Regions from separate parts of the Schaalia radingae genome, predicted to be linked through region 2. Evidence: riboswitches for the same ligand, from Rfam matches in the RefSeq annotation. Region 2 holds a riboswitch; the other holds the start of a gene.
What was found. A riboswitch is a leader RNA that binds a small molecule or an ion and turns the genes downstream of it on or off. The one in region 2 is predicted to bind ZMP and ZTP.
Positions count from the first base shown of each region.

Region 1: another riboswitch for ZMP and ZTP. It lies ahead of BLT69_RS01745 (bifunctional phosphoribosylaminoimidazolecarboxamide formyltransferase/inosine monophosphate cyclohydrolase); the one in region 2 lies ahead of glyA (serine hydroxymethyltransferase).

Region 1 covers NZ_LT629792.1:401,528-416,229, reverse strand. The annotation lists gene BLT69_RS01765 (hypothetical protein) at 1-276, opposite strand, end outside; gene guaA (glutamine-hydrolyzing GMP synthase) at 897-2,471, opposite strand; gene BLT69_RS01755 (glycoside hydrolase family 3 N-terminal domain-containing protein) at 2,511-4,808, opposite strand; gene BLT69_RS01750 (S41 family peptidase) at 5,056-6,024, opposite strand; gene BLT69_RS01745 (bifunctional phosphoribosylaminoimidazolecarboxamide formyltransferase/inosine monophosphate cyclohydrolase) at 6,161-7,957, opposite strand; ZMP/ZTP riboswitch at 7,987-8,073, opposite strand; gene BLT69_RS01740 (cell division protein PerM) at 8,103-9,842, opposite strand; gene sucD (succinate--CoA ligase subunit alpha) at 9,936-10,856, opposite strand; gene sucC (ADP-forming succinate--CoA ligase subunit beta) at 10,883-12,094, opposite strand; gene BLT69_RS01725 (ATP-dependent helicase) at 12,216-14,702, opposite strand, start outside.
Region 2 covers NZ_LT629792.1:1,691,511-1,706,212, reverse strand. The annotation lists gene BLT69_RS07475 (6-phosphofructokinase) at 1-1,619, shown strand, start outside; gene pgi (glucose-6-phosphate isomerase) at 1,668-3,410, shown strand; gene BLT69_RS07465 (hypothetical protein) at 3,789-4,067, shown strand; gene BLT69_RS07460 (PPK2 family polyphosphate kinase) at 4,261-5,409, opposite strand; gene BLT69_RS07455 (malate dehydrogenase) at 5,637-6,626, shown strand; gene dcuC (C4-dicarboxylate transporter DcuC) at 6,745-8,328, shown strand; gene BLT69_RS07445 (amidohydrolase) at 8,338-9,666, shown strand; gene purU (formyltetrahydrofolate deformylase) at 9,789-10,667, shown strand; ZMP/ZTP riboswitch at 10,711-10,795, shown strand; gene glyA (serine hydroxymethyltransferase) at 10,870-12,162, shown strand; gene BLT69_RS07430 (bifunctional methylenetetrahydrofolate dehydrogenase/methenyltetrahydrofolate cyclohydrolase) at 12,159-13,070, shown strand; gene BLT69_RS07425 (cation diffusion facilitator family transporter) at 13,087-14,094, opposite strand; gene BLT69_RS07420 (exodeoxyribonuclease III) at 14,251-14,702, shown strand, end outside.

The DNA.
Region 1 (14,702 bases), 1.1 Mb from region 2:
CAGCGGTTTTGAGGGAGGGCCCACGTGCTCGCGGTAGCAGGCGCCGATCGCAGCCGCGTCACACAGGAAGCCCCGCACCCGGGCGAACGCCTCATCGCCGTCGAGCAGGACGCGACGGGCTTGCCCGAGTTCGGCCTCCGAGGCCAGTATGAAGCGCCACCCGCGGGACCTGCGCGCAGCCGGGATGTCGTCCGCAGGCGCGTCGGCGCGCCAGTCGTCGCGCACCTGGTGCCAGTTCGCCGTGAGCCAGAGCCCCCTCTCGGGCTCCTCGCGCATCTCGAGCTCGAACGCGGCGAAATAGACGAGGCCGCTTACGCCGACTGGAAGACCTCTTTCTGATATCTCCCCAGTTAAATTGACGTTTCCTTGCGAACAGCCTCCGGTTCTCCGGAGGCTGTTCCGTTATTTCCGCATGAAATCGGCACCCCGGAAGCTCTGTTAAGGGAATAATTACGTGCCCGAACACAGCAAGATACGCGGCGTTATTCGGCGGCATTCGGGGTCACTGAAACTGCGGAAACCGATTTTCGCGTTTTATTATTCCCGTTTGTTGACCTGGGCAAATGCAATTGACGAGGGCTTGAATCCACCTCGCAGTTTCAACTTAGTTTCGGCCGCGCGAAATCGCCCCTCGGGGGACCCGAATTGTGAATTATTCCCGCAGGGCCCCATTATTCCCGTACCGCCGAGTGCTCCGCCGTACCGCCCAGTAGGGGCATGCGGGAATAATTGAACCGTTTTCCCAGGTAAGAATGCAAAAAGAAAGCCCTCGAACCAGAGGGTTCGAGGGCTTTTATTCCCACTATTTCGCTGGTGGCTTTGTTCTGAGGCGATGCCGAAACAGCATCAGGTGGTACTCGGCAGCACCAAAACGCGAGTTCAGAAGCCAGTTTCCGCTATTCCCACTCAATCGTTGCCGGCGGCTTGCTGGTCACGTCCAGGACAACACGGTTGACCTCGGGCACCGCGTTGGTGATGCGGTTGGAGATGCGGGCCAGGACATCGAACGGTACGCGCGACCAGTCGGCCGTCATGGCATCCTCGGACGACACGGGGCGCAGCACAATCGGATGGCCATAGGTGCGGCCATCGCCCTGCACGCCAACCGAATGCACATTTGCCAGCAACACCACCGGACACTGCCAGATCTCACGATCCAGCCCGGCAGCGGTCAGCTCTTCACGGGCAATCAGATCCGCGGCGCGCAGAATCTCCAGGCGTTCGCGCGTCACGTCACCAATGATGCGGATTCCCAGGCCAGGACCGGGGAACGGTTGACGCCACACAATGTTCTCCGGCACGCCCAGTTCCAGGCCAATGGCGCGCACCTCGTCCTTGAACAGCGTGCGCAGCGGCTCCACCAGCTCAAAGTTCAAGTCCTCCGGCAGTCCACCGACATTGTGGTGCGACTTGATGTTCGCAGCACCCTCGCCGCCACCGGATTCAACAACGTCGGGGTACAGCGTGCCCTGTACGAGGAACTTGATCTCCGCGCCCGCTTCACCGGCCTCACGCACCAGTTTCAATTGCGCAGCCTCGAAAGAACGAATGAACTCGCGGCCAATGATCTTGCGTTTTTGCTCCGGGTCGCTCACGCCAGCCAGAGCATTCAGGAAACGCTCCGACTCATCCACCGTCACCACGCGGATCCCCATCGTGCCCGCGTAATCATGCTCGACCTGCTCACGCTCACCCGCACGCAGCAACCCGTGATCAACAAAAATACACGTCAGCTGATCGCCCACCGCTTTGTGCACCAGCGCGGCAGCAACCGAGGAATCCACGCCCCCGGACAGACCGCAGATCACGCGCGCATCGCCCACCTGCTCACGGATCCGAGCCACCTGATCATCAATAATCGACCCGGGAGTCCAATCAGTGCCAATACCCGCGCACTCGTGAATGAAGTTCTCAATGAGCTTCTGGCCAAACTCGCTGTGATGCACCTCAGGGTGCCACTGCACACCATAGAGCCGGCGCGACTGATCCTCGAACGCGGCAACAGGCGTTTCCTGCGTGCTGGCCGTCACAGTGAAACCATCCGGCGCCTGCTGCACCGCATCACCGTGACTCATCCACACGGACTGTTCTGCCGGAGTACCAGCAAGCAGCGCGCTGGAGGCGCCCTCGTCAATCGTGAGCGACGTATGGCCGTATTCGCGCGTTCCCGTCTTGCCGACGGTGCCGCCCAAAGCCTTCGCCATGACCTGGAACCCATAGCAAATGCCGAGCACCGGGACGCCTGACGTGAACAGCTCAGTGTCAAACGTTGGCGCGTTGTCCGCGTACACAGATGACGGGCCGCCGGACAGGATCACCGCAGCCGGATCCTTCGCAAGCATCTCGACGGCCGGCATCGTATGCGGCACGATCTCCGAGTACGCAGAGGTCTCACGGACACGACGCGCAATCAGCTGCGCGTACTGGGCGCCAAAGTCAACAACAAGAACAGGACGATTTTCAGTGCTCACAGGCTCATCGTAGCCGTACGGACGACCCATGCGCCACAATCACTGCGTCACCGTCAGCGAACCTGCCAAAGGCGCGTTGGAATCACCACCCACATACAGTTCGATGCGCGTGGCGTCCTGGATCCAGTCCTTCGTGACCGCGCTCCAGTACCGCAGTTGATTGGGGCCGAGGGGGAACGTCACCCTCACAGTCTCACCGGCCGGGATGCTCACACGTGAGAATCCCTTAAGCTCACGCAAAGGCCTCGAGGACGTGCCGTAGCACTGGTGGATGTACAGCTGGGCAACCTCGTCGGCATCCATATCCCCGGTATTCGTGACGTCAACGCTGAGCGTGGCTGTCTCACCGACGCGGATCTGATCACGATCCAAACGCGGATTCGAATACTCAAATGACGCGTAGCTCAAGCCGTATCCGAACGGGTAGAGCGGCGTGCTCGGCTCGTTGAAGTAACGCTCACCTGCGCCTTCGGGCTGGAACGTGCGGTAGTGGTTGTAGACCATCGGCACCTGCCCCACGTTGCGTGGCCATGTGATCGGCAGACGGCCGGCAGGCGAGACATCACCAAACAGCGCGGCTGCCACGGCTGCGCCTGCACGCGTCCCCGGATACCAGATCTGCATGATCGCACCGACGCCCTCATGACTATCAACACAAGTCAGGTCCAGCGGACGGGCCGACATACACAGGACAACGAGGGGGGTTCCCGTCTCTGCCAGACGCTGAAGCTGCTCCAGTTGGCGCCCCTGGAGTTCCAAGGTGGACACGGAGGCCTTCTCACCGATCTGGTTCTGATGCTGGCCGATCACCACGACCGCAACATCGCTGCGTGCAGCAAGTTCCACGGCGGCGTTAATGTGCGCATCATCATCCCAGTCCTCGGGGGTGCGATCCACGACCGTATCATTATCGTCGAACATCGAGGGATACAGGCGCTCCCCTACTCCCGCGCCAGGTTCAAACTCAACGTTCACATCCTGACCGGCGCGCTGGCGAATACCGTCCAGGATCGTCACTGTTTCATCGGTGTCGTACTTGAAGCACCATGGGCCCAGTGGGTCTCGCCGTGCATTGGCCAGCTCACCGATCACTGCGATGGAAGACGTCTTGTCTGCCTTGAGCGGCAGCGTGGAGTGTTCGTTCTTCAGCAGCACGAATGTGCGTTCAGCAGCGTGCTGTGCTGCGTCGCGATGCTCAGGTGTGGACAGGGTTGCGGCAGCGTCTCCCTCGTCAACGTAGGGATGTTCAAACAGGCCAAGGTCGAACTTGGCGCGCAGTACGCGACGGACAGCTTCATCCAGCACCTCCATCGAGACACGTCCGTCCTCTACCGCTTCGGGCAGGTGCTCGTATGCGGCCTCGAACATCGCCATTTCCATATCAAGACCGGCGTTGACGGCTCGCGCGCCCGCATCGGGCAGGTCCTTGGCGAAGTGTTGGACGGTGAGCGAGTGGACAGCGTTCGCGTCAGACACAACGAACCCCTTGAAGCCGAATTCGTCGCGAAGCGTGTCGGTCAGCAACCACTTGTTGCCCGAGGCAGGCACGCCGTTCAGATCCATGTACGCGCTCATGATATTGCGTGCGCCAGCGGCAACAGCGTCACGGAAGGGAGGCAGATACACGTTGTGAAGTTCCGAATCGGACAGGTCGACGTCTTCGTAGTCGCGGCCGCCGCGAGCCGCACCGTAGCCGGCAAAGTGCTTGGGACCGGCAAGGATGGCGTCACCTGGCACAGCGTCGTCCGCACCCGCACCGCCCTGGAAGCCTGCCACCTGTCCGGCAGCCATCGCACCACCCAGGTAGGGATCTTCACCTGCTCCTTCAATGATGCGACCCCATCGCGGGTCGCGTGCAATGTCGACCATCGGTGCAAATGCCCAGTGAATACCGACTGAACGCGCCTCGCGTGCTGCGATGCGCTGGGCGGCCGAGGCACTGTCAGGATCCCAGCTTGCTGCCATTGCCAGTGGCACCGGGAAGATGGTACGCAAACCGTGGATGACGTCGTAGCCGAAGATCAATGGGATTCCGAAACGATGGTGCTCAATCGCCAGTTTCTGCAGCCGGTTCGTCTCAGAGGCTTCGTTGACGAACAGGAGTGATCCTACTCGCCCCGCTTTAATCGCTTTTTCCACCATCGCGCGTTGGGCTGTGTTCGCATCATCTCCGTCAGCGGGCGCGCCGTCCTGCTGGTTCAACGCCATAGCGAGGTAGAAGTACTGGGTCAGTTGTCCGGCTTTTTCTTCAACCGTCAGGCGTCCCAGCAGGTCGTCGACGCGTTCAGTGGTCGACAAAGCAGCATCTTGGAATGGGTAAGCAGCGTCAGTCATCATTGTCCTTTCACGGCAGTTAACACCCTAATATTACAGTCGGTAAATTAGAACATCAAGGCCGTTCTCTTCTTGTTATCGCATTGTCGAACGCAGTTCATCTTTCTGCGTCATGCTACGTCGTATGAACGACCCCCCAACCGTGCCTGATGCGCCTCTTATTCCGCGAACCGCCCGCCATTGCCGGACCTGAACGCATGGTCATCGACGTGAATACAGGCGAGTTCGCGGCAGGGCAACGCTGAGCGATCTACTGACAACCCTGGTCGCGCGCCCATTGCGTTGCCGCGTTCACCGCTTGAGCCGGTTCCATCGTCACATCCGGTGCGATCGGATCTTCCGCGTGAGTCGTTCCCATGCGGTCTTTCGTCACGCCGACTGTGACCACAAGCTGCTTTCCTCCATACAGCGGGAACGGTGTATTGACCGTGGCATATCCTGCGGTCGGCTGGCCAAACACGCGCGTATTCGGTACGCCTTTAAAAGCGAGCAAAGCCTGCTCACCGGAGCTGCCAGTGTGTTCACCGGTGACAATCGCGACCGGCACCTCTGACTTTTCCGTGATGTCAACGGTCGTGGGCCTTCCGCCGCCGCTGACCTTCCCGCTCTCCAACATGACGGCGCTTTCGCCTCCGCCCGTAACAAAGTAGGACACGGGACCGTCAGGAATCAGTGGCGAGATACCGGCAATCATCGGCCCCATGTCGCCACCACCGTTTTCACTGAGGTCAATCACCGCCGCGCACACATTCGCTCCGGACACAGCTTGCGCAATAGTTTGCGCGTACTCGCTGCCCTGGTCGGGTGTGCCCATAAACGCGGGCATATGAACAGTCACGACACCGTCGTTTTCTTCCACGCTCGGCGCTTCGTACTCGTCGACGGCTTCTTGCGCTTCGTCCGCCGTCATGAGGAATGAGTGCTTCGTTCCCGCAATTTTGACGGCATCGGACAGGACAGCGTCGACCTCGTCAATGCTGGTGGCTTCGCTGATTGCCTGTTCGACTCGTGGGCGCTCATCCTGCCAGGCTTCGGACGATGCGTTGATTCCCTGGTCAAGATGGCCGAGGGCGACTTCACCGTAGCGCTGTGGACTGGGCTCAGTCAGCCAAATACCGAAGTTGGGTCCCCACCTGACGACAGCGACTCCAAGCATCGCAGCGGCGACAACAATCAGTGCCACCAGGGCGATGATGATTCGTTTGGCAACCGTGGACATGGACTAAGCTCCTCACGTTGACGTGTCGGTCTGCGTTCCATTATGAGGAGGCAGGCCCATGCGTGCGAAGACAGCCCCATCTACATTGCGGGGTAGAGCTGACTCTACCCCGCATATGCAGATCGTTGAGCGCCTGTCAGTGCGCGAAGTGACGGGTTCCCGTCATGTACATCGTGATGCCAGCGGCCTGTGCCGCTTCGATCGACTCGTTGTCGCGGATCGATCCACCGGGCTGAACGACAGCTTTCACGCCGGCATCGATCAGCACCTGGAGGCCGTCAGCAAACGGGAAGAATGCGTCCGAGGCGGCAACGGCACCTTCGGAGCGACGCTCCGGCTCGTCAGCGACCACATCAGCCGTGCGTGCACCGCCCGCCGAATCCACCTTGTCAGCAGCGGCGTCACCTGTTGTGCGACCACCCAGCGTGTTCGCGCGTTCGACCGCCAGACGGCAGGAGTCCACGCGGTTGACCTGCCCCATGCCAACCCCGACGCTTGCTCCGTCGTGAACCAGCAGGATTGAGTTCGACCGCACGGCTCGCACGGTGCGCCATGCGAACTCCAGGTCCCGCAGTGTTGCCTCATCGGCCGGCTCGCCTGCCGCCAAAGTCCAGTTCGCCGGATCGTCACCGTCAGCGTCAATGTCGTCGCGTTCCTGCACCAGCAGTCCCCCGGAAATCTGCTTGAACTCCAGGGCTCCGCGTACCGGTGGCACTACCTGCAGGATTCGCAGGTTCTTCTTCGTTTCCAGTACTTCCAGTGCGCCTTCGGCGTAGGAGGGCGCCAGGACGACCTCGGTAAAGATCGGTTTGATCTGCCTGGCCAGTTCGACGCTGACCTCACGGTTGACTGCGATCACTCCGCCGAATGCTGACACAGGATCGCATGCATGCGCCTTGCGGTGTGCTTCCGCCACATCTGCGCCAATGGCGATCCCACACGGGTTCGCGTGCTTGATGATGGCCACGCACGGCTCGTCATGGTCAAATGCTGCGCGCAGTGCTGCGTCACCATCGGTGTAGTTGTTGTAGCTCATCGCTTTGCCATGCAGTTGGCGCGCGTTCGCGATGCCAGGCAGCAGGTCCTGGGTCGTGTCGTCGCCGTCCTGTTCATCGCCTGGCTCGTCAAACTCAACGTCAACTTCGCCCTCGCCCATCAGCTCGACGATGTCGCCGTATACGGCGGCATCCTGATGCGGGTTTTCGCCATAACGCAAGGTGTGGAGGCGTTCGAAAGCAGAGACCAGCACCGGTGGCCACTGTGCGTCATCAACGTCATCGGCTTCAGCCGACTCGTCAACATCAAGGTCAGCATCCAGTTCGTCTTCGAACCAGTCAGCGATGGCGGCGTCGTAATCTGCTGTGTGACGGAATGCGGCCGCTGCCAGTTCGCGACGCTCCTCCAGAGTGAATCCCTCAGAGCGTGCAGCGTCGATCACCGCGTCGTATTGCTCCGGGTTGGTAGCAATGGCAACGGAGGGATGGTTCTTCGCAGCAGCGCGCACCATCGACGGGCCGCCGATGTCAATCTGCTCAACACATTCGTCGAATCCTGCGCCCGAGTCAACCGTGTCCTCAAATGGGTACAGATTGCATACCACCAGGTCGAATGCTGCGATCCCCAGGTCTTCGAGCTGCTGGCGGTGATCGGCTTTGCGCTGATCAGCGAGAATGCCGGCATGGATCTTCGGATGCAGCGTCTTGACGCGGCCTTCCAGCACCTCGGGGAAACCAGTCACGTCTTCCACGGGCGTCACAGGAATCTTCGCGTCACGGATTTTTTGTGCAGTTGAACCGGTGGACACGATTTCGACGCCAGCATCAGCGAGTGCGCGAGCCAGGTCAACCAGGCCGGTCTTGTCGTAAACGGAGATCAGTGCTCTGCGGATCGGGCGGACATCAACGGGTTCGAGGTTATCCAAACGGACTGACAATTCTTCCTCCAAGGGGGTTCAAGGTCGGTCCTCAGCGCCCAGGCGGGCGGCGCCGTGCGAGGCTGCTTCAGCCGCTTCCCGGTGGTCCTCCACCCTCGCCAGTTGCGGCCTCTTTTAGTGTACGAGGGCGGCGCCGGATATGCGACTAGCTGTGATCTTTCAGATCTTCGTCACTGTTGTCAGTATTGTCTGACACGGCGATGGGTTCCGTGGGCGCAGCGCTGGCTTTGAGTGCTTCCATGCGGGCATCCGGAGCACGCGGAGGAGCGGGCAGTTCTTCTGTCGCCTCTTCTTCCAGCGCCGTTTCCTCTTCCTCCGGCGTCTCTTCGCCGGCTTCATTCAGGTCAGGAGCTGGAAGGGGCGTCTCCCTCGTCGATGACTGGGCGCGATTCTCCTTCCATGCGGCAATACGCGCCTTCGTCCACGCCGTCAAAGCTGCGGCCGCTCGGCGCACCCACGCGATCGTGGTCGGATGTGCTGCCAGGGACACCGCGAGCGCGACCATGCACACTTCCAGTACGACGAACAGCACGCTCCACCACACGCGCGGGCCAACGACACTCAGACGGGTCGACCCCAACGACATGCGCGACGAGGCAAGCCATGCTGCGATGACGAGCGCAGTGATCACGGTGGCCACTCCCATCGCAGCCGCCTGCTTCCACAGGTGCGTCATACGATGCCGCCACGCCGCCCATGCGCCCAGCAGGATTCCCACTCCCACCAGCGCCCAGGCCACCCAGTGGCCCGGAGCTGTCTGTGGGACGGCCGCAAGGATCGGGATCGCCGGAATCGGCGCAACAGGCGCGTTCGCCGCTGAATGGAGGGCGTCGGCACCCACGTAGAAACCAGGCCCCGCGATCCACGCCAGTGCGCATGCCATGATCGACGGAGCAAACAAGGCCTGAACAATGTTGATGATGACCGTGTCCTTGGTCGAAGCAAAGAGCAGTTCGTGGATACCGGAGATACGCTGAAGAGAAACAAGGATTGACACGGCGCTCATGATCAGGCTGAACAGCACTGTCAGTGCCACGGCAACGCGACCAAGGCGCAGCCCTGACCACAGCCATGTCAACGATTCGCGCCGTTCAGATGAAATCGTGGGCCATGTCCACGTGTGTCGAGCAGCAACTACCGCCCAGGTCGCTGCCAGAAGCGGAATGACGAGCGCACCGGGCAGTGCGCGCCACACGTTGATGTGAGCCGAGGACGCTCCAGCTGTAATGAGCGCCGTGACTGCAAACGTGGGGACAGCCATCCACTGCGCGGCGGCAGGAAAATCCCGTCCCGGCAGCAGAAGAACACGCAAAATGATGATCAGCAGCGCTCCGAGCAGTGTCGGAATGGCGAGGATGTCGCTCTGCCCCACCGTGATCGGCGCTCCCAGCGTCGCAGCCCAGAGGTCACCACCCACTGCCCGAGCATCGTCCCAGCTGGTCGACGCCAGCCAGGGGTTCTGCGAGACGAACCAGTACCCCACCAGCGTCACGACCATCATGAACGCCCATCCGATCAGGGCCGCCTCAATGCCGGCCAGGCCGGAGCGTGCCCACCCGTCAGGCAGTGCGATGCGGATCGTGCGTCGCCGCACGGCGGTGCGAGTGGTGTGAGGTTCCTCGTCGTGCACCTGAGGTGCCGATTCATCGGTTCCGTCAAGGTCGAGGCGTTCAGTTTCTTTTTCCGAATTATCCAATTCGGGTTCATCATCACTGTCTGCCTCATCGTGAGCCGGCACAAAAATCAGCGACGCACCGGCTTCACGGTCTTCCTCCTCAAGCCACGCGCCAACCACCTCGGTTGGGATCTCATCAGCGGACAGGTCCGCTTCTGCGCGCTGCCTGTCAGGGCGCTGCGATGGGGAAGAGTCAGGTGAGTGCGTCATCGTTCTTCATCGTCTCGCATCCGCGCCCACACATGGAGGTGCACCGCCGACCATGAGAAAGTTCATTCACGATCAGCGGTGCACGACCGGATGTTATTTCTGCAGAATCTCGCGAGCGATGATGGCAGTTTGGGAAGGTGTACGACCCACCCGCACGCCGACGGCCTCGAGTGCTTCAGCCTTCGCCGCGGCCGTGCCGGAAGATCCAGACACGATCGCGCCGGCATGCCCCATCGTCTTGCCTTCCGGAGCCGTGAAACCGGCAACGTAGGCCACCACCGGTTTGGTCATGTGTTCGGAAATCCACTGAGCTGCGCGCTCTTCCGCGTCGCCACCGATTTCACCAATCATGACGACCAATTCGGTGTCGGGGTCATTTTCAAAGGCTTCGAGCGCGTCAATGTGCGTGGTGCCAATAACCGGATCACCACCGATTCCCAGGCAGGTGGTAAAGCCGATGTCACGCAGTTCGAACATCATCTGGTAGGTCAGTGTGCCTGACTTCGATACCAGTCCCAGCCGTCCTGGGCCGGTAATATCTGCCGGGGTGATGCCGACGTTCGACTGTCCGGGGCTGATAATGCCCGGGCAGTTCGGTCCGATCACGCGCACGCCCGCTTCACGTGCGCGAGCCACGAACTCCGTGGAGTCAGCGACCGGGATGCCTTCAGTGATGACCACGACCGTCTCCACGCGGGCATCGACAGCTTCGAGTACAGCGTCTTTCGCAAATGCCGGCGGCACGAAAATGGCGGATACTGTGGCACCCGTTTCCTTCACCGCTTCTGCAACCGTTCCAAACACAGGGATGTCGACAGGGCCGTCGGTGACCTGGTCAGCCATCGGCCCGTATCCCTGGACATCGAATGTCACGGACTGTCCGGCTTTGCGCGGGTTGACGCCGCCGACAATGGCGGTGCCCGAGTTGAGCATGCGCTGGGTGTGCTTGCGTCCCTCTGATCCGGTCATGCCCTGGACGATGACGCGTGAGTGTGAGTCAAGAAAAATCGACATGAGAAGTCTCCTTGTGCTTCCAGGTTTCAGGCCAGCGGGGCGGCCGGATCGGATGTGTCTTCAGGGTCGGGCTCGACGCCGGCAGCCAGCTGCGCCACCATGCGGGCTGCTCCGTCCATGGTGTGTGCCATGTGGACCAACGGGTGACTGGCTTGCTGGAGGATTTCGCGTCCCTCATCAACGCGGTTTCCGTCAAGGCGCACCACCAACGGCTTCGTGGCGTTGTCACCGAGGATCGACAGTGCTTCAACGATACCTTGCGCCACCTGGTCGCATGCAGTGATCCCACCGAACACGTTGACGAACACGGCGCGCACCTGTTCGTCTCCGAGGATGACATCCAGGCCCTTGGCCATCACGTCAGCGGACGCTCCGCCGCCGATGTCCAGGAAGTTCGCGGGCTTGACACCGTATTCCTCACCTGCGAGCGCAACAACGTCGAGGGTGGACATCACCAAGCCGGCACCGTTACCGATGATGCCGACTTCGCCCTGCAGTCGCACATAATTCAAGCCCGCAGCTTTCGCCATTGCTTCGCGAGGGTCTTCAGCTGCAGTATCGATGAACTGTTCATGCTCGGCATGACGGAAGCGCGCGTTGTCATCGAGCGTGACTTTGCCGTCCAGCGCGATGACGTCGCCTTCTGGTGTCAGGACGAGCGGGTTGACTTCCACCAGCGTGGCATCTTCGCCGTGATAGGTGTCCCAGAGCTTGACCAGGACGGGCACGATCTTTTCGAGCGTGTCGCCCTCGAATCCTGCTTGAGTCAGGATGTCGCGCGCAACGTCCTCGTCAATGCCGCGCTGCGCATCCAGGGGAACGCGGGCCAGTGCTTCGGGGCGCTCCTTGGCGAGGGTTTCAATGTCCATGCCGCCTTCACGTGAACACATCGCCAGGTGCTGACGGTTCGCACGATCGAGCAAGATTGAGAAGTAATATTCCTCGGCAATATCGCATCCGGCGGTGATCATCACCGTATTGACGGTATGCCCCTTAATGTCCATGCCGAGAATCTTGCTGGCATGTTCGCGGGCCTCGTCGCCGCTGCGAGCCAGTTTGACGCCACCGGCTTTCCCGCGGCCGCCCGTTTTCACCTGCGCTTTCACGACGAGAAGGTCAGCGTTCAACGTGTTCGCAGCGTCAACTGCCTGGTCAGCCTCGGTGATGACGATACCCGGCAGGATTGGCACGTCATGCGATTTGAACAGTTCCTTCGCCTGGTACTCGTATAGGTCCACGCCTGTCTCCTTTTCAGTATTCGCACGATCTTCTTCGACGCCACAAATTACCTTGACATCGAGACATCGCCTTCAGACTACCGTGAAGGAGGCCTTCAGTCCTACCCTTTGGACAAAATTCCTATGAAATCTTCGTCAGCGGAGCCATTCGGATCAGCAGATTCTTCGTCCGGCCGGCAAAGTCAATACGCGCCACGGCCCGCGCCCCACTGTTTTCCACGCTCAGCACGGTGCCACGTCCGAACGTCGCATGCTCGACCACGTCACCGGTCTTCAGTACCAGCGACGTCGTGTCCGAGGGAGGCTCCGCCTGCTGAGCCGGTGGAACTCCCATTCGGACGGCGCGCCGACCCGCAAGGCGGAAAGCAGCGCTCCTCAGATTTGAATGCCCTGACCCGAATGCCGGTGCCGCATCAGCGTCACCGTACCGGTCGGTGCGTTGTCGGTGCACCTGACGCAGGCGTTCTGTCGATGTCATGGAGGAGCGCTCATCGATCAGCTCGGGCGGAATGTCATCCAGGAAGCGTGAGGGCGGCAATTCCTGCGGTGTGCCCCAGGCGGAACGCTGCCCCGCCCTCGTCAGGTACAGGCGTGAGCGGGCTCGCGTGATCGCTACATACGCGAGGCGGCGTTCCTCTTCAAGTTCAGCTTCTTCGCCCAGGGAGCGCTGGTGCGGGAAGATGCCATCCTCCATACCGGTGACGAAAACAACGGGAAATTCCAGGCCCTTGGCGGTGTGAACGGTCATCAGCGTCAGAAAGCCGCCACGCTCCTCATCGGACGGCACCTGGTCGGAGTCAGCCACCAGTGAGACGCGTTCGAGGTAGTCGAGCAGCGTTCCTTCCGGTTCACTTTGACGGAACGTCGTGGCAGCAGTGTGCAGTTCAGCCAGGTTCTCCACGCGCGATGCATCCTGAGGGTCATCTGAGCGCTTGAGTTCGGCAAGGTAGCCGGAATGGTCAAGGATCTCGTCGAGAATATCGGCTGGCGGCGCGCCGGCCCTGTCCAGTGCGCGTGCGGCTTCAAGCAGCCCCCAGAAACCTGCGACAGATGCAGATGCCCGCGGGGTAAGCCCCTGAACGGACGGGACAGGGGCGCCGGCAGATTCCGCTGCTGACTTTTCTTCTGTTTCAGGGATCTCGATCCCTTCCCCTTCACCAGCGGGACTGCCTGCGTGGACCCAGACGTGTCGAATCGCTTCACCCAGCGACACGTTATACAGGTCTGCGTGCGCCAGCAATGCACCCTCGGCGCGCGCACCGATGCCGCGGCGCGGAGTGTTGAGGATCCGCCGCAGCGACACCGTGTCGTCGGGGTTGACCACGGCCTGCAGATAGGCGATCGCATCCTTGATTTCCTTGCGTTCGTAGAAGCGCGTGCCACCCACCAGGCGGTAGGCGATTCCCTGTTGGACCAGGAGTTCTTCCAAGGCACGTGATTGCGCGTTCGTGCGATAAAACACCGCGATGTCACCCTCGTCAATTCCCTGATCGTGCAGGCGACGGATTTCTTTGATGAGGAAACGCGCTTCGTCATATTCGCTGTCCAGTGCGGCCACCACGATCGGCGCCCCGTCACCGTGAGCGGTCCACAGATTCTTCGGGCGGCGGCCCTGATTGCGGGCAATGACGGCGTTGGCTGCGGACAAAATGTTCTGCGTGGATCGGTAGTTCTGTTCCAGCAAGATCGTGCGGGCACCGGGAAAATCGCGTTCGAATTCTTCGATGTTGCGGATCGTGGCGCCGCGAAACGCGTAGATCGACTGGTCCGAATCACCCACAACTGTCAGCTCCGCGCTGTCGACACCGTCATCGCCACTGCCGGTGAGCAGTCGAACCAGCACATATTGCGCGTGGTTCGTGTCCTGGTATTCGTCGACCAGGATGTGACGGAAACGTCGGTGGTAGTGCTCAGCGACGGCGGGTTTGTCGCGCAGCAGGGCTACTGTGCGCGAAATCAGATCATCAAAATCGAGGGCATTAGCCTGGCGCAGTCGTTTGTCGTATTCGACATACGCTTCCGCCACAACCTGCGAGATCGGATCGTTGGGCGCATTCGCCTCGAACTGGGCGGGAGCGACCAGCTCATTCTTCAGGTCAGAGATTCGTGCGGCCACCATTTTCGGCGTGAAGCGTTTGACATCGACGTTGGCGGCTTTGAGCACCATCTGTATCAGACGCTGCGAATCTTGCGCATCGTAAATCGTGAACGTTGATGTCAAATCTGCCGCAGCGTGTTCCTTGCGCAGGATCCGCACACACGCCGAGTGGAATGTGGACACCCACATGGATCTTGCCGCAGGCCCAATCAGGTTCGCCACGCGTTCACGCATCTCAGCTGCCGCTTTGTTCGTGAAGGTGATCGCCAGGATTTCACTGGCGCGTGCGCGCCCCGTTTCCAGCAGGCAGGCGATGCGATGGGTCAGCACACGCGTCTTACCTGACCCGGCACCAGCCAGAATCAAAAGCGGACTGCCCTCGTGGGTGACGGCGTCGCGTTGCTGATCGTTCAGCCCGTCCAGCAGCGCATCGACATCTGTGTCATTGACGAGGGCGGCGTCAGGCTCCGTTGTCGCCTGGGTGAATCCCAGGTCCGGAAGGGCGATACG
Region 2 (14,702 bases):
CGCCGGAAAACCCGGCAGGCCCCGGCTGGCAGGAAGACATGTGCTCCAAGCTCCTCGCAGGACGTGCAGCCGGACGACGCGAATCGATGATCCTCGTCGCAGAAGGAGCCACCGACCAAGACGGCGAACCAATCACCACGCAAAACGTGGCCGACGCGTTACGTGAAGGAACAGGCGAAGACCCCCGCATCACAATCCCGGGCCACACTCAGCGAGGCGGATCACCCTCGGCATACGACCGTTGGATGTCGACACTGCTCGGATACGCAGCCGTCCAGGAACTTGTGAAAGCAGGCGACGATTTTTCCCCATGTGTGCTGGGCGTGCGCCACAATCGCGTCACTCGTATTCCGCTCACCAGAGCAATTAAACGCACACGCTCCGTCAAAGCGATGATCGCGGCTGGCGACTACACGGCAGCGCAGCAGGCGCGAGGTTCCTCGTTCTCAACCATGCTGGAAGTCAATGAGATACTGTCAGCGCCTCCGGTTGACATCACGATTGCAGACGACGCGAAACGAGTCGCGATCCTGCATGTCGGCGGACTGGCACCTGGTATGAACACTGCAGCTCGCGCAGCGGTTCGTCTGGGTATCGCACGAGGCTGGCGGATGCTGGGCGTTGACGGATCATGGTCAGGCCTGATGGATGGGAGAGTCCGCGATCTCACGTGGTCTGACGTAGAAGGCTGGGCCTTCCACGGTGGAGCGGAGCTGGGCACTCGCCGCGCGATTCCGACAGTGGAACAGTTCTATGAGATTGGCCGTGCAATCGAACGCAACCGCATCGACGCCCTCGTCATTATCGGAGGACTGAACGCGTACCTGGCAGTCCAACATATGACTGCTGAGCGGGTACGATACCCAGCGTTCAAGATTCCGATGATCCTGGTGCCGGCCTCAATTGACAACAATCTTCCCGGCGCGGAGCTGTCTATTGGTGCTGACACCGCGCTGAACAATGCTGTGTGGGCGCTGGACCGTATCAAGGAATCGGCTGCCGCGTCGAGGCGCTGCTTTGTTGCCGAGACGATGGGCAGGCGTTGCGGCTACCTCACCCTCATGGCCGCGATGGCGACCGGCGCCGAATACGCCTACATCCATGAGCGCAATTTCGACTTGGCCGATCTGGACAAGGACGCCAAGCGCATGCGCAGAGCGTTCGAAGAAGGTCGGCGCCTGTTCCTGGTGGTTGTCAATGAAGAAGTGTCCGCGCATTATGACCGAGAATTCCTCGCCTCAGTGTTCGAAGCTGAAGGTCAAGGGCTTTTCGACGTGCGTGACTCCGCCCTCGGCCATCTGCAGCAGGGAGGAGCACCGACTCCCTTTGACCGACTGCTCGCCACAAGGCTCGTGTATTACGCATTGAAGCACCTGGCTGAACAGTTTGATGCTGATGACCACCGCGCGGTCTATATCGGGATGATTGAAAACGACATTGAGGCGCGGCCGGTAGAATCAATGTCAGCTGATTTGGACTCTGAGAACCGCAGGCCAATTGAACAATGGTGGCTCGAACTGCTGCCCGTGCTGTCTGCCGTATCCTTGGAGCATTCAGATACACCACTGGCCGACGTGTCGATCTCGCTGGCTGAGCCTGTTCCAGCTGATGGCGAGTGAGCGCTGCGGCACTGTGACCCAGACATACGCTCTATGAAGGAGGACGCAATGGGGATGGAAGCTCCCGTTAATCCGACAACAACCTCAGCTTGGGGACAACTCGACGAGTTGGCAGAAGTCTTTGTTCCTGACTTGCGCGGATGGTTCGAGAGCGAGCCGAACCGTGCCCAGCAGTGGACGCGACGCGTGGGTGACCTGCACGTGGATCTGTCGAAGAACCTCATCACCTCCGACGTTCTGGAGCGCCTCCTTGAGCTGGCGCAGCAGTGCAACGTGGGGGAGCGGCGCGACGCCATGCTGCGCGGCGAGCACATCAACGTCACCGAGGACCGCGCAGTGCTGCACACCGCCCTGCGCCGCGCACCCGATGACGTTTTGGAAGTTGACGGTGTCAACGTGGTCAAGGATGTGCGCGCAGAACTCAAGAAGATCTACGCCTTCGCGGACAAGGTTCGTGCAGGAAAGTGGTTGGGCGCCAGCGGAAAACCGTTGACGACAATTGTCAACGTCGGCATCGGCGGATCCGATCTCGGTCCCGTCATGGCATACGAGGCGCTCAAGCCGTACGTCCAGGATGGCATCGAATGCCGCTTCATCTCCAACATCGACCCGACCGATGCGGGAGAAACAACGAAGGACCTTGACCCTGAGACCACGCTGATCATCGTGGCCTCGAAGACATTCACAACCCTTGAGACAATCACGAACGCCAAGGTCGTGCGTCAATGGCTGCTGTCCGGGTTGCGCGAACGCGGCATCATTGCCGAGGGTGGCTCTGCCGAATCGGCGGGCGCCGCTGGTGAGTTGAGCGCCGGAACGGTGAGTGAAAGAGAAGCGATCTCGCGCCACTTCGTTGCGGTGTCGACTGCTCTGGACAAGGTCGAAGAATTCGGCATCGATCCTGCCAACGCGTTTGGATTCTGGAACTGGGTCGGCGGGCGCTATTCGGTGGACTCCGCGGTTGGTACGTCCCTTGTGGTGGCAATTGGTCCGGAACGCTTCGAGGAATTCCTCACCGGTATGCGCACGGTTGACCAGCACTTCGCGACCGCCAAACCTGAAGACAACGTACCCCTGCTGATGGGTCTGCTCAACGTGTGGTACGGCAACTTCCTGGGTGCTGACACTCACGCGGTTTTGCCATATTCACAGTATCTGCACCGTTTCCCTGCTTACCTGCAGCAGCTCACGATGGAGTCCAACGGCAAATCAGTGCGCTATGACGGGGCTCGGGTGGACTACGACACGGGTGAAATCTTCTGGGGTGAGCCTGGCACGAATGGTCAGCATGCTTTCTACCAGTTGATTCATCAGGGGACCCGCATGGTGCCGAGCGACTTCATCGCATTCGCCAACCCGACGTGGAATCTGCGCGACGAATGTGCCGGTGAGAATGGTGCCGATATGCATGAATTGTTCCTGTCGAACTTCTTCGCTCAAACTCAGGCACTGGCGTTTGGCAAGACTGCTGAGGAGGTACGCGCGGAAGGCACTCCCGAGGAAATCGTGCCGGCACGCATCTTCGGTGGAAACCGTCCGACCACGTCGATCATGGCACCCAGCCTGACACCGTCAGTTCTGGGGCAGTTGATAGCTCTGTACGAGCACATCACCTTTGTCCAGGGCGCGATCTGGGGGATTGACTCCTTCGATCAGTGGGGTGTGGAGCTTGGTAAAGTGCTCGCCCGCGGCCTGATGCCTGCCATTACCGGCGATGAGGACGTCTTGGCGTCGGTGGACTCTTCGACTCGCGCGCTGATCGAGTACTACCGCGCCTACCGGCGGGACTAAGCAACCGATGGGTAAGCCGACGGGGTGACTCAGCGCCGTATATCTGAATGCTTGCCAGTGGCTGCAGGAACTGAGATAGTTCCTGCAGCCACTTTTGTGTGCGGTGAGCTAACGACGGTGTAGCTCATGGTAGGACTCGGGCGCTTCAGTACGAAGATTCTAAGTGCCGACATTCGGTCGCGGTCGGCATTTATAAGAGAGGTAGAAACTCTGTGGACGACATGGTAAGAAAAACATACACACCGGCACATAAGTCGGTGCAGATAAAATCTCAACAACACGGCAGTAGGCCAAGGATGTTCCCCGAGTTCTGACATCCTAGAGGGGGAATCTCAAGAAAGCCGAAATGGAGGCAAACGTCGAGGGATGGAGTCCGTGATGATTGTCGGGTTTATTGTGGCTGTAGTTCTAATCCTTCTGATCGCCGCCGCAGCGGTGGTTGCGCGGCGAAAAATGCCGAGCAACCGGACCGACTACTTCACCGCCAAGTACGGCGGTTCAATCGACCGCATGTTAAGAGAATCTCCCGTTGATAAAGACTCACTGCGCCTCATCCGCGACACCGATAAACGCGGCGAAATCAGGGCAACGCGGGCCCTCATCAAGCAAGATCCTGTCCCGCTTGAAGTTGCAGTGGAGTTTATCCGCCGCCTGTAAACGACGCGAAGGGTACTTCCCGCCAGTAAACGTGTGGCCGCCCCGGAAGGGGCGGATGCCTTCTCCGATGGCTCAAACTGCGGAGCGCCTGACGGCCCAAGCCCCGCGGCGCGGGCATGCTGTACGAATCACCGTGAGCACGCCCGTGCATCTACCGCGCTCACCGTGTTCCGGCAGCTACGTGCTCCGACAGTTAGTTGTATCGGAACGCGTCGGTTGACAGGCGAATCTCATCCGCATCATCACCTGAACCAGCAGACTGTGAGTCATCAGAGTCACCCTCGTCGTCCTCGTCCATTACGGCGAGGGCGTCGAGGAACTCTTCATGCGAATCTGAACACTCGAACGCAAAGCGAGCCAAAGCCTCCGGCGACGTCGTCTTCTCCAAATCAACAAGCGCCTGGTCAACATCGAAGTCGGCCTGAGGCCACGACGGATTGATGTCGATAAGCGTGCGGCGCAGAATCTCTGAAACCGCCAATCGCGCATACCACTTGCGATCAGCGGGGACAACATACCACGGTGCGTCATCAGTGGAGGTCCGCGAAATCACTTCCTGATACGCCTGCTGATATTGCGACCACTCATTGCGCACCACCAAGTCGCCAGTCGAGAACTTCCAGTGCTTGTCACGACGGTCGAGGCGCTCACGCAGCCGCTCCCCCTGCTCTTCAAAAGAAATCGCAAGGAAAATCTTGATGATATGAATACCCTTTTCCAGGGTGCGCTTTTCGAAACGCCTGATGGCGCGGTAGCGATCTCGAAGGGTCTTGTCGTCGACGACCCATGAGCGCCCATGCTCATCATCGTGACCCACCAGTTTTTGCGCCGTCGGCACCAAGACATCCTCATAGTGGGAGCGGTCAAACACGCCAATCATTCCAGGTTCGGGAAGCTCGCGGCGAATGCGCCACAGAAAATGGTGCTTGAGTTCTTCTTTCGTGGGGGCTTTGAACGCCGCCAGAGACACGCCCTGCGGGTCCACCAACCCCATCACATGCCGCACAATGCCGCCCTTACCGGCGGTATCAAGCCCTTGGAGGACGATCAACACTGCTTCAGAGCTGCCGTTATCGCTGTGAGCCTGCGCAAAGAGTCGTTCCTGCAGCTCGGCCAGATCAGTTGCCTGATCTTCCATAGCTTTCTGGCCGTCCTTCTTACCCTCGTCCCAGCCGGGAGTCTTGTCACGGTAAATGGTTGCCAAATCCAGCTCTCCGTGAACGGCAAGCAGTTTGCGCGGATCAGTTGTCCAGCCTCGCTGCCGGGAAGAATCCATCGTCGAGGCACGTGTAGGCACGGCATCTGCTCGGTCGGCGCGCTTCTTTTTCTTCTTCGAACCCATGGGTGACATTTTAGTGACGAGGGCGACTCTTTTACACCTTAGAAACGCCTGTAAACGCGGAAAAGATCGACCGTTTTGCACAGAGTCGTCGCAAACTTGGGACTGCTTTCCCTAGTAAAGGACAAAATTGCGCCGTAGGCTTGTCATGAGAGCTCGGAGCACGGATCCGGGCCGGAACGCGAACCCTACCGGGAACGCTCGATCATTCAATCAAGGAGTTCCACATCATGGCTCAACCCAAAATCGTCACCGTAACCGGTGCCGCTGGAAACATTGGATACGCGCTGCTTTTCCGCATCGCATCAGGCGCAATTTTCGGACCCGACGTTCCAGTCAAGCTTCATCTGCTGGAGATCCCTCAGGCTGTCAAGGCAGCTGAAGGCACAGCCATGGAGCTCGACGACTGCGCATTCCCGCTGCTGGCCGGCGTCGACATTTTCGATGACGCCACCAAGGCATTCGAGGGAACCAGCGTTGGCCTGCTCGTGGGTGCACGCCCGCGTTCGAAGGGCATGGAGCGCGCTGACCTGCTTGAAGCCAATGCCGGAATCTTCGGACCTCAGGGTGCCGCAATCAACGCTGGCGCAGCCGATGATGTGCGCGTCCTGGTCGTGGGCAACCCCGCCAACACGAACGCCGTGATCGCAGCCAACGCTGCGCCCGATGTGCCAGCCGACCGCTTCACCTCCATGATGCGTCTGGATCACAACCGCGCCATCAGCCAACTGGCCCACAAGACCGGTGCAGCTGTCAGCGACATCAAGAACATTGTTGTGTGGGGCAACCACTCGGCCGACCAGTACCCGGATGTCTCCTACGCCACCGTTGACGGAAAGCCGGCCACCGACCTGGTTGACGAAAAGTGGCTCGACGAGGAATTCCGCCCTGTCGTTGCCAAACGTGGCGCCGCCATCATCGCCGCACGTGGCGCGTCCTCAGCGGCATCGGCAGCCAACGCCGCAATCGACCACATGCACACCTGGATCCACGGCACGCCCGAAGGTGAATGGGTCACCGCTGGTGTCCATTCAGATGGCTCGCACTACGACGTTCCTGAAGGCTTCTCCTTCGGCTTCCCGGTGCGCGCAGTGAACGGCGAATACCAGATCGTTGAAGGCCTCGAAATCTCCGAAGCCACCCGCGCCGGCATCGACCACAACATCAAGGCTCTGCAGGAAGAATACGACGCAGTGAAAGCCCTCGGCTTCATCAAGTAGTTCTCGCCAGCAGGACAGTCCAGAAGAACGCTGGAACGCCCTCCCTGACTTGCTCCACGAGCAATAATCAGGAGGCGCATCCAGCGTTCTTTTTGTGCTGTGACTGGCATACTTGAATATGGGTGCGCCATCCCTGTTTTCAGAGATAGAGTTTGTTATCACTTCAACGATGCAGTGTGGAAACAATATCGAAAGGATTCAAATGATTGGGTTCCTCATAGCGACTGCCACGACCGTGGTTGTGGCGTATCTGATTTTTCACCGTTATCATCCGCAGACCGTCCTGATTTTTTCCGGTCTATTTATGCTGCTTTGCGCTATTCCACTGTCAATGAAACCATTGATGGATGAAGACCAGACCACTGGCTCGGCGTTCCTGGATGTCTTCGACCAGATCACTCAGACGTTCGGGAATCTAGGTGCCAAGCTCGGTCTGATCATCATGGCGGTCGGCGGTTTCTCGCTGGTCATGGACCGAGTCGGTGCATCATCAGCACTGGTCGCCATCGCAACCAAACCGCTCCAGAAGATCAACAAGCCCTACGTTGTTCTTGCCTCCACCTACATCCTGGCTCAGACACTGTGCTTGATCATTCCATCGGCAGCTGGCCTGGCGATGCTGCTGATGGTGACCGTCTATCCGCTCCTGCGATCCCTGGGAATCTCGAAACTGTCTGCCACGGGCGTTATCGCGACCGGCAGCTGTCTGGACCTTGGCCCTGCTTCCTCAAACGCCAATATGGCGGCCCAGACGTCCGGCATGACCGTCCAGGAATATTTTATTCAGTACCAGCTGCCCGTCGCACTGGTGGTCGTCGCATCGGTGTTCATCCTCCATTACTTCGTCCAGCAGTACTTCGACCGCAAGGCCGGAACTACTCCCGACAAAGCAGACTGGGATGAAATCAAGGCTGAGCTCGCAGGTATTAAAAGGTCCTCGGGCGGAAAGTCGGCCCTGGCACAACGCGCTGCAAATGGTGGGTCCGACACCGCCGCCAAGACCAAGGCGGACACCAAGGAAGCTGAACGTGTCGACAAGCCGACCCCGAAGGCATACGCGCTCCTTCCATTTACGCCACTGGTCCTGCTCATTGTTTTCTCGCCTTTCGTGATTACCAGCATCAAAATGAACGTGGCAACTGCCATGATTATTTCCGGAATGCTCGCCGTTATTTGCGAAATGATTCGCTACCGTTCATTCCAACGCGGCGCGGACGCTTTCTCCGTTTTCTTCGAGGGCATGGGTCGCCAATTCGTCAACATCGTGACACTCATTGTCGGCGGCCAGATGTTTGCTGCCGGTTTAACCCAGCTCGGGTTTATTTCGTTCATTATTGATGGCGCCGAGCGATTCAATATGGGGGCAATTCCGATCACCATCATCATGACGTTGGTGATCTTCCTGTCAGCGGTCCTGATGGGCTCCGGCAACGCACCGTGGTTCGCGTTCTCAGAACTTATCCCCGACATTGCCAAACCCCTGGGCGTTGACACCGTGTTCCTGGCTCAGCCAATGGAACTGGCATCAGGCATCGGTCGCTCCATGTCGCCTATCGCAGGCGTCGTGATTGCAGTTGCCGGACTTGGTGATGTCAGCCCGGTCGACCTCGTCAAACGAACAATCCCCGTCATGATCCCCGCTTACGTGATCATGGTCACCTCGTCGATCGTGTGGGATTACCTGCTTCGAGCCCTCATTTAAGGAGGAAACATGGCACTTTTACCAATGCAGATCGCTGAAACACTCACATCGAATGTCGACGCCATGACCGATGACCTGGTCCAGTGGCGCCGCGACTTCCACGCACATCCTGAACTCGGATTCCTCGAGTACCGCACCACGTCGATCATCGTCCAGCATCTGCGCGAGTGGGGCTATGAGGTCCTGCAGGGAAAGGACGCGTGCCTGTCTGAGGAGCGAATGGGACTGCCCAGCTCCGAAGAAGATGAGGCCGCAATCGCCCGCGCGATTGACGAGGGTGCCGACGCCGACTTTGTTCACTCGATTGCCGGAGGACACACGGGTACTGTGGCAATTCTCCGCAATGGGGACGGCCCCACTGTCGGCATGCGCTTCGACATTGACGCGCTGCCGCTGCAGGAATCTTCAGAAAAGGGGTACTACCCGGCGGATGAGGGTTTTAACTCCATTCACGCCTCCATCATGCATGCGTGTGGACACGACGCTCACATCACGATGGGGCTGGGTGTTGCCCGCACAATGGCACAGATGAAGGACTCCTGGTCAGGAACGCTGAAGATTTTGTTCCAGCCCGCTGAAGAAGGCGTTCGCGGAGCGAAATCGATGGTGGCCGCCGGCCATGTCGATGACGTCGACGTCATGTTCGCGCAACACGTGTGGCCACACGACTTCGAAGAATCCGACTACGCGCCCGGATCCGGCGGGGCTCTGGCCACCACGAAGTACGACGTGAATCTGAAAGGACTGGCAGCTCACGCTTCAGGCGCGCCGCAAAAAGGCAAGAACACCATTCTCGCCGCGTGCACCGCAGTGTTGAACCTGTATGCGATTTCGCGCCACTCAGAAGGGGCGACCCGCGTGAGTGTCGGCAAGATCGTTGCCGGCGATACCCGCAATATTGTCGCAGATCATACACACTTTGAGATGGAAGTTCGCGGTTCAACGACCGAGATCAACGAGTACATGGAGCACCGAGCCCGCACCGTGATCGAAGCGGCTGCACAGATGTATGAGTGCGACTACGAGATCGTGCGCATGGGAGAGGCCATCTCCCTGGATTCCGATCCGGACCTGATGGACCGAATCGCTGAAGCTGGCGAGTTGGTGGGCGTACGCGCCAATGACCCGAAGTGGGTGGAAATGACCGCTTCCGAAGACTACGCATTCATGATGAAGCGAGTCCAGGACAACGGCGGAAAGGCCTCATTGCTGCTGATCTTCACTCCGTCGAAGGGCGGCCTGCACTCCGTCGAGTTCACGGTGGATGAAGCTGTCCTGCCCAAAGGAGTGCGCGTCATCAGCGCAGCCGCCATCGCGGAAATGCCAGCCGCACACTGACCGAGTTCACATCGTTATGGCGCCGAGTGGTCGCATGCATGCGACCACTCGGCGCACACCACGTATCAGAAGCGGTGGACTGGATTAGGCCGGAGTGCCTGTGAATCATTACCCTTAGGACTATGGAACATGATTCGACAGTGCCCCCCTCGACAATCGACAAGCTTGTCATTACTCTTTCCTGCCCGGACCAGCCAGGAATTGTTCACGCGGCCTCCGGCATCATGAGCGACATCGGTGGCAACATCATTCAGTCGCAGCAATTCGGTGACCCGGATACCGGCCTGTTCTTCATGCGAATGGAAGCTGAATCACCTGTCGGTCGAGGTCCTGTCGAAGAAGGCCTGACACGAATCGCCGACAAGTTCAACGCCACCTGGCGCGTCGACCAGTTGGGGCGACCGCTTCGCACCGTCATTATGGTTTCGCGCGAAGGGCACTGTCTCACGGACCTGCTCTATCGGCAGCGCTCTCAAGGTCTGCCTATCGAAGTGGTTGCAGTTGTCGGTAACCACCCTGACCTCGCGCCGGTCGCACAGTTCTACGGCGTCCCCTTTCTCAGTATTCCGGTCACCAAGGATTCAAAAGTGCGCGCCGAGGCAGAACTTCTTGACCTCATCAAGTCCGAGCAGGTTGAATTGGTCGTCCTGGCCCGCTATATGCAGATCCTGTCTGATTCGGTATGCCGTGAAATGGCCGGACGCGTCATCAATATTCACCACTCATTCCTGCCTTCGTTCAAAGGCGCGCGCCCATACGCCCAGGCTCACGAACGCGGCGTCAAACTCATCGGCGCAACCGCGCACTACGTTACAGCCGACCTGGACGAAGGGCCGATCATCGAGCAGGACGTCACGCGAGTCACGCACGCCGATTCCACCCGCGACATGGTGGAGCTGGGGCAGGATGTTGAACGCCGAGTCCTCGCGCAGGCAGTGCGTTGGCATGCTGAACGCCGTGTCCTGATGAACGGCAACCGAACCGTCGTATTCTCCCGCTAGTGTCCGCACTGGCGGTTTCCGCAGCGGAACACAGTTGATAAGATGAATCTGTCGCAACTGGCGAACAGGTGGGATGACCACCGGGGAGCGAAATAGGGTTGTCGCGGTCGCCCGCCTGGGCCACGCAACCGAGCGAGGAACGGCTGGGGCCATCCTCGCCAATAGTGAAAGCCAGACAAGCGAATTGAAAACTGGAGCAGCAATGAGTGATTCTCTCAACTCCCATACGTTGGCCGAACTCGATCCTGACATCGCAAAGGTGCTGGATGATGAGCTGAACCGTCAACGCGCCACCCTTGAAATGATCGCGTCGGAAAACTTTGTCCCGCGTGCAGTCCTGCAGGCTCAGGGATCAGTTCTGACCAACAAGTACGCCGAAGGATACCCGGGACGCCGCTACTACGGCGGGTGCGAGGCAGTGGACGTTGCTGAAAGTCTCGCAATTGAACGCGCCAAGAAAGTGTTCGGTGCCGATTTCGTCAACGTGCAGCCACACTCAGGCGCGCAGGCCAATGCCGCCGCGCTCATGGCGATGGCAAAACCGGGGGACACGATTTTGGGTCTGTCCTTGGCTCACGGCGGCCACCTGACACACGGAATGCGCATCAACTTTTCCGGCAAGATGTACCACGCCACCGCATACGAAGTTGACCGCACAACAATGCGTATCGAGCCTGACCAGGTGCGTGAAGTGGCGCTGCGTGAGCGTCCCCGTGTGATCATTGCCGGCTGGTCGGCCTATCCTCGTCACCTTGACTTTGCTGCTTTCCGCAGCATTGCCGACGAGGTTGGCGCTGCGCTGTGGGTTGACATGGCGCACTTTGCCGGCCTCGTTGCAGCCGGACTGCACCCAAGCCCACTGCCCCACGCCGACGTGGTGACCACGACGGTCCACAAGACACTGGGGGGTCCCCGCTCCGGCATGATCCTGTCCGCGCGCGGCGAGCAGTGGGGCAAGAAGCTGAATTCTGCTGTGTTCCCAGGTCAGCAGGGTGGCCCGCTGATGCATGTGGTGGCTGCCAAGGCCGTAGCAATGAAAGTGGCTCAGACCCCGGAGTTCAAGGACCGCCAGGTCAGAACTCTTGCTGGCGCGCAGAAACTTGCAGAGCGTCTGGGACGCGACGATGCGAAGAAGGTCGGCATCAAGCTGGTCACCGGCGGCACCGATGTGCACCTGGTGCTCGTTGACCTGGTTGATTCAACTCTTGACGGCAAGCAGGCTGAGGATCTGCTGCACGAAGTCGGCATCACGGTCAATCGCAATGCTGTGCCGTTTGACCCGCGCCCACCGGCAGTCACATCCGGTCTGCGTATCGGAACGCCGGCGCTGGCTACGCGCGGTTTTGGTGATGAGGAGTTCACCGAAGTTGCCGACATCATCGCGACCGCACTGGTTCAGGCGGCCTCCAAGGAGACAGTGGATATGGAGGGTCTGCAGGCGCGCGTGCGTGCACTGACTGATGCCTTCCCGTTGTACGACGGGCTGCAGCAGTGAGAGCGCCGTGGGAAGGTGCCGCACAGGTACTGGATGGGAAAGCCACCGCTGCTGCTATAAAGGGCGAGCTTGCTGAGCGCATCTCACGTCTGCGTGAAGCCGGTGTTCATGCAGGACTGGGAACAATCCTGGTGGGTGAAGATCCCGGGTCAGTGACCTATGTTGCCGGCAAACACCGTGACTGTGCGGAGGTTGGCCTCGAGTCGATTCGCATTGACTTGCCCGAGTCGGCCTCTCAGGCTGATATCGAGCAGGCTGTCGACCAGCTCAACGCTGATCCTGCCTGCACGGGTTTCATTGTGCAGCTTCCGCTACCCGCCGGGGTCGATTCCCAGGCCGTGTTGGAGCGCATCGATCCGGATAAGGACGCTGACGGCCTGCATCCGATGAACCTGGGCCGCCTGGTACTGCGCGCGGCGGGTGACATCACCTCGCCCCTTCCGTGTACGCCGCGCGCCGTCATTGAGCTGTTGGAACGCTACGGCGTGGAACTCAACGGCGCGGATGTGTGCGTAGTTGGCAGGGGAGTGACCGTCGGCCGTTCGATCGGATTGCTGCTGACGCGTAAGAACATCAACGCGACCGTGACGCTGTGCCATACGGGCACGCTCAACCTCGCTGAACAGGTACGCAATGCTGACGTGGTTGTGGCTGCGGCTGGCTCGCCGGGACTGATCACCGCTGACATGGTGCGTGAAGGTGCGGCGGTGCTGGATGTGGGCGTTTCGCGCGTGACGGAAGCTGATGGCCGTGCGCGGCTGCATGGCGATGTGGCCGACGGAGTTGATCGTGTTGCGGCATGGCTGTCACCGAATCCCGGTGGCGTCGGGCCGATGACCCGTGCCCTCCTGTTGGCGAACGTGGTCGAAATGGCTGAGCGAAAGGCGGGATTCTCCGCTCAGGTGTAAATGCGCAGGTGTGAGCTTAGTGCCTTAACTGTTCATGTTCGCGGTGCTGGGGACTTTCCAACTGGAACGTGGAATGCGTGATCGTGACGGGAAAGTGTTCCTGTACGCAGCTGGCGAGTGTGTGCAAAATGTCGGATCGCTCGTGCTCGTTCAACTCGGGTTGGACGGTGACGTGAGCCGTCAGGGCTATCACTCCTGTCGCAATGGTCGAGGCATGCAGGTCATGCACGTCTTCGACTCCTTGAACATGGAGCATATGCTCACGCACCGTTGTCAGTTCCAGGCCGGGTGGTGTTTCCTCCATCAGGATCGCCACCGAGCGGCGTAAAAGCGTGATCGCCCTCGGAGCCATCATGCACGCGATGAGCAGTGAAGCAAGGGCATCCGCTTGGAGCCATCCGCTGAAATGGGCGACGACCGCGCCGATGATGACCGCGACCGACCCTAACGCGTCGGTGGCAACCTCGAGGAATGCTGCGCGCATGTTCAGCGAGGCACTGCGGCCCCCCATCAGCACGAGTAGGGAAGCGACGTTTGCAGCCAGGCCGAGGATACCGACGATCAGCATGATGCGGGTGTCGAGTTGCTCGGGGTTCATGAAGCGTCCGATGGCTTCATATGCGATTATCACGCAGATCACGACGAGCATACCTGCCTGCAGTGCCGCTGCGACCACTTCGGATCGTGCCAGGCCCCACGTGAATCTGTCGGTGCGCGGGCGCAGTGACAGGTGAGCCGCAATCAGCGCGATCACCAGCCCGATGGAGTCCACCGCCATGTGGCCGGCATCTGCAAAAAGTGCGAGTGATCCTGAAAGTGCGCCGCCGATTGTCTCGATGAGGAGGACAGTTGCCGTAATGGACAAGGCTGCAATCAGACGCCCTCGGGAACTAGCAGCATGCGAGTGCGAATGTGAATGCGAGTGGTCGCTTGCAAGCGACTTCTCGGCGGATGTGGGCCTGCTGTGGGGTGATGATTGCTCCGACTCCTCGCAGCAATCGCGATGCTCGACATCGGGCGACATGGCGTCCTTTCGCTAGGTGACAACGAAAATCAATACCCCAAGGGGGTATCCTTGGTTGGCTATAGAGTAGCCATTTCTCGCTGCCTTGCCAAGTCCGTGATGTCGAGTGGTCGCTTGCAAGCGACCACTCGGTGAAGTTTCGGGCACAATAGAGGCATGCTGAACGTCACGACTGTCAACCTCAACGGGATCCGCGCTGCCGCTAAACGAGGACTGAACGACTGGTTGAACCGCCAGCACCCCGACGTCCTCCTGATGCAGGAGGTGCGCGCGCCGGAAGAAGTGACGCGTGAGATTCTGGGGTCGCAGTGGCATGTTGTGGCCGTGCCATCGCGGGCGAAAGGGCGTGCGGGCGTAGCAGTCGCTGTCCCGATTGAGAACGAGGCGCTGATCGGAGACGTGCGGACAACGCTGGACGACCAGGAAAGTGATGTGGATTCGGGTCGCTGGCTGGAAGTAGACCTTGAATTTGCCACTCCACTGACGCTTGTGTCGGCGTATTTCCATTCGGGCGAGAAGGATACACCGAAGCAGGATGCCAAGATGGCGCACCTGCCGAGGGTGTCAGCGCGCATGAGCGAACTGTTGAAAGCTGCGAATTCGGCGAA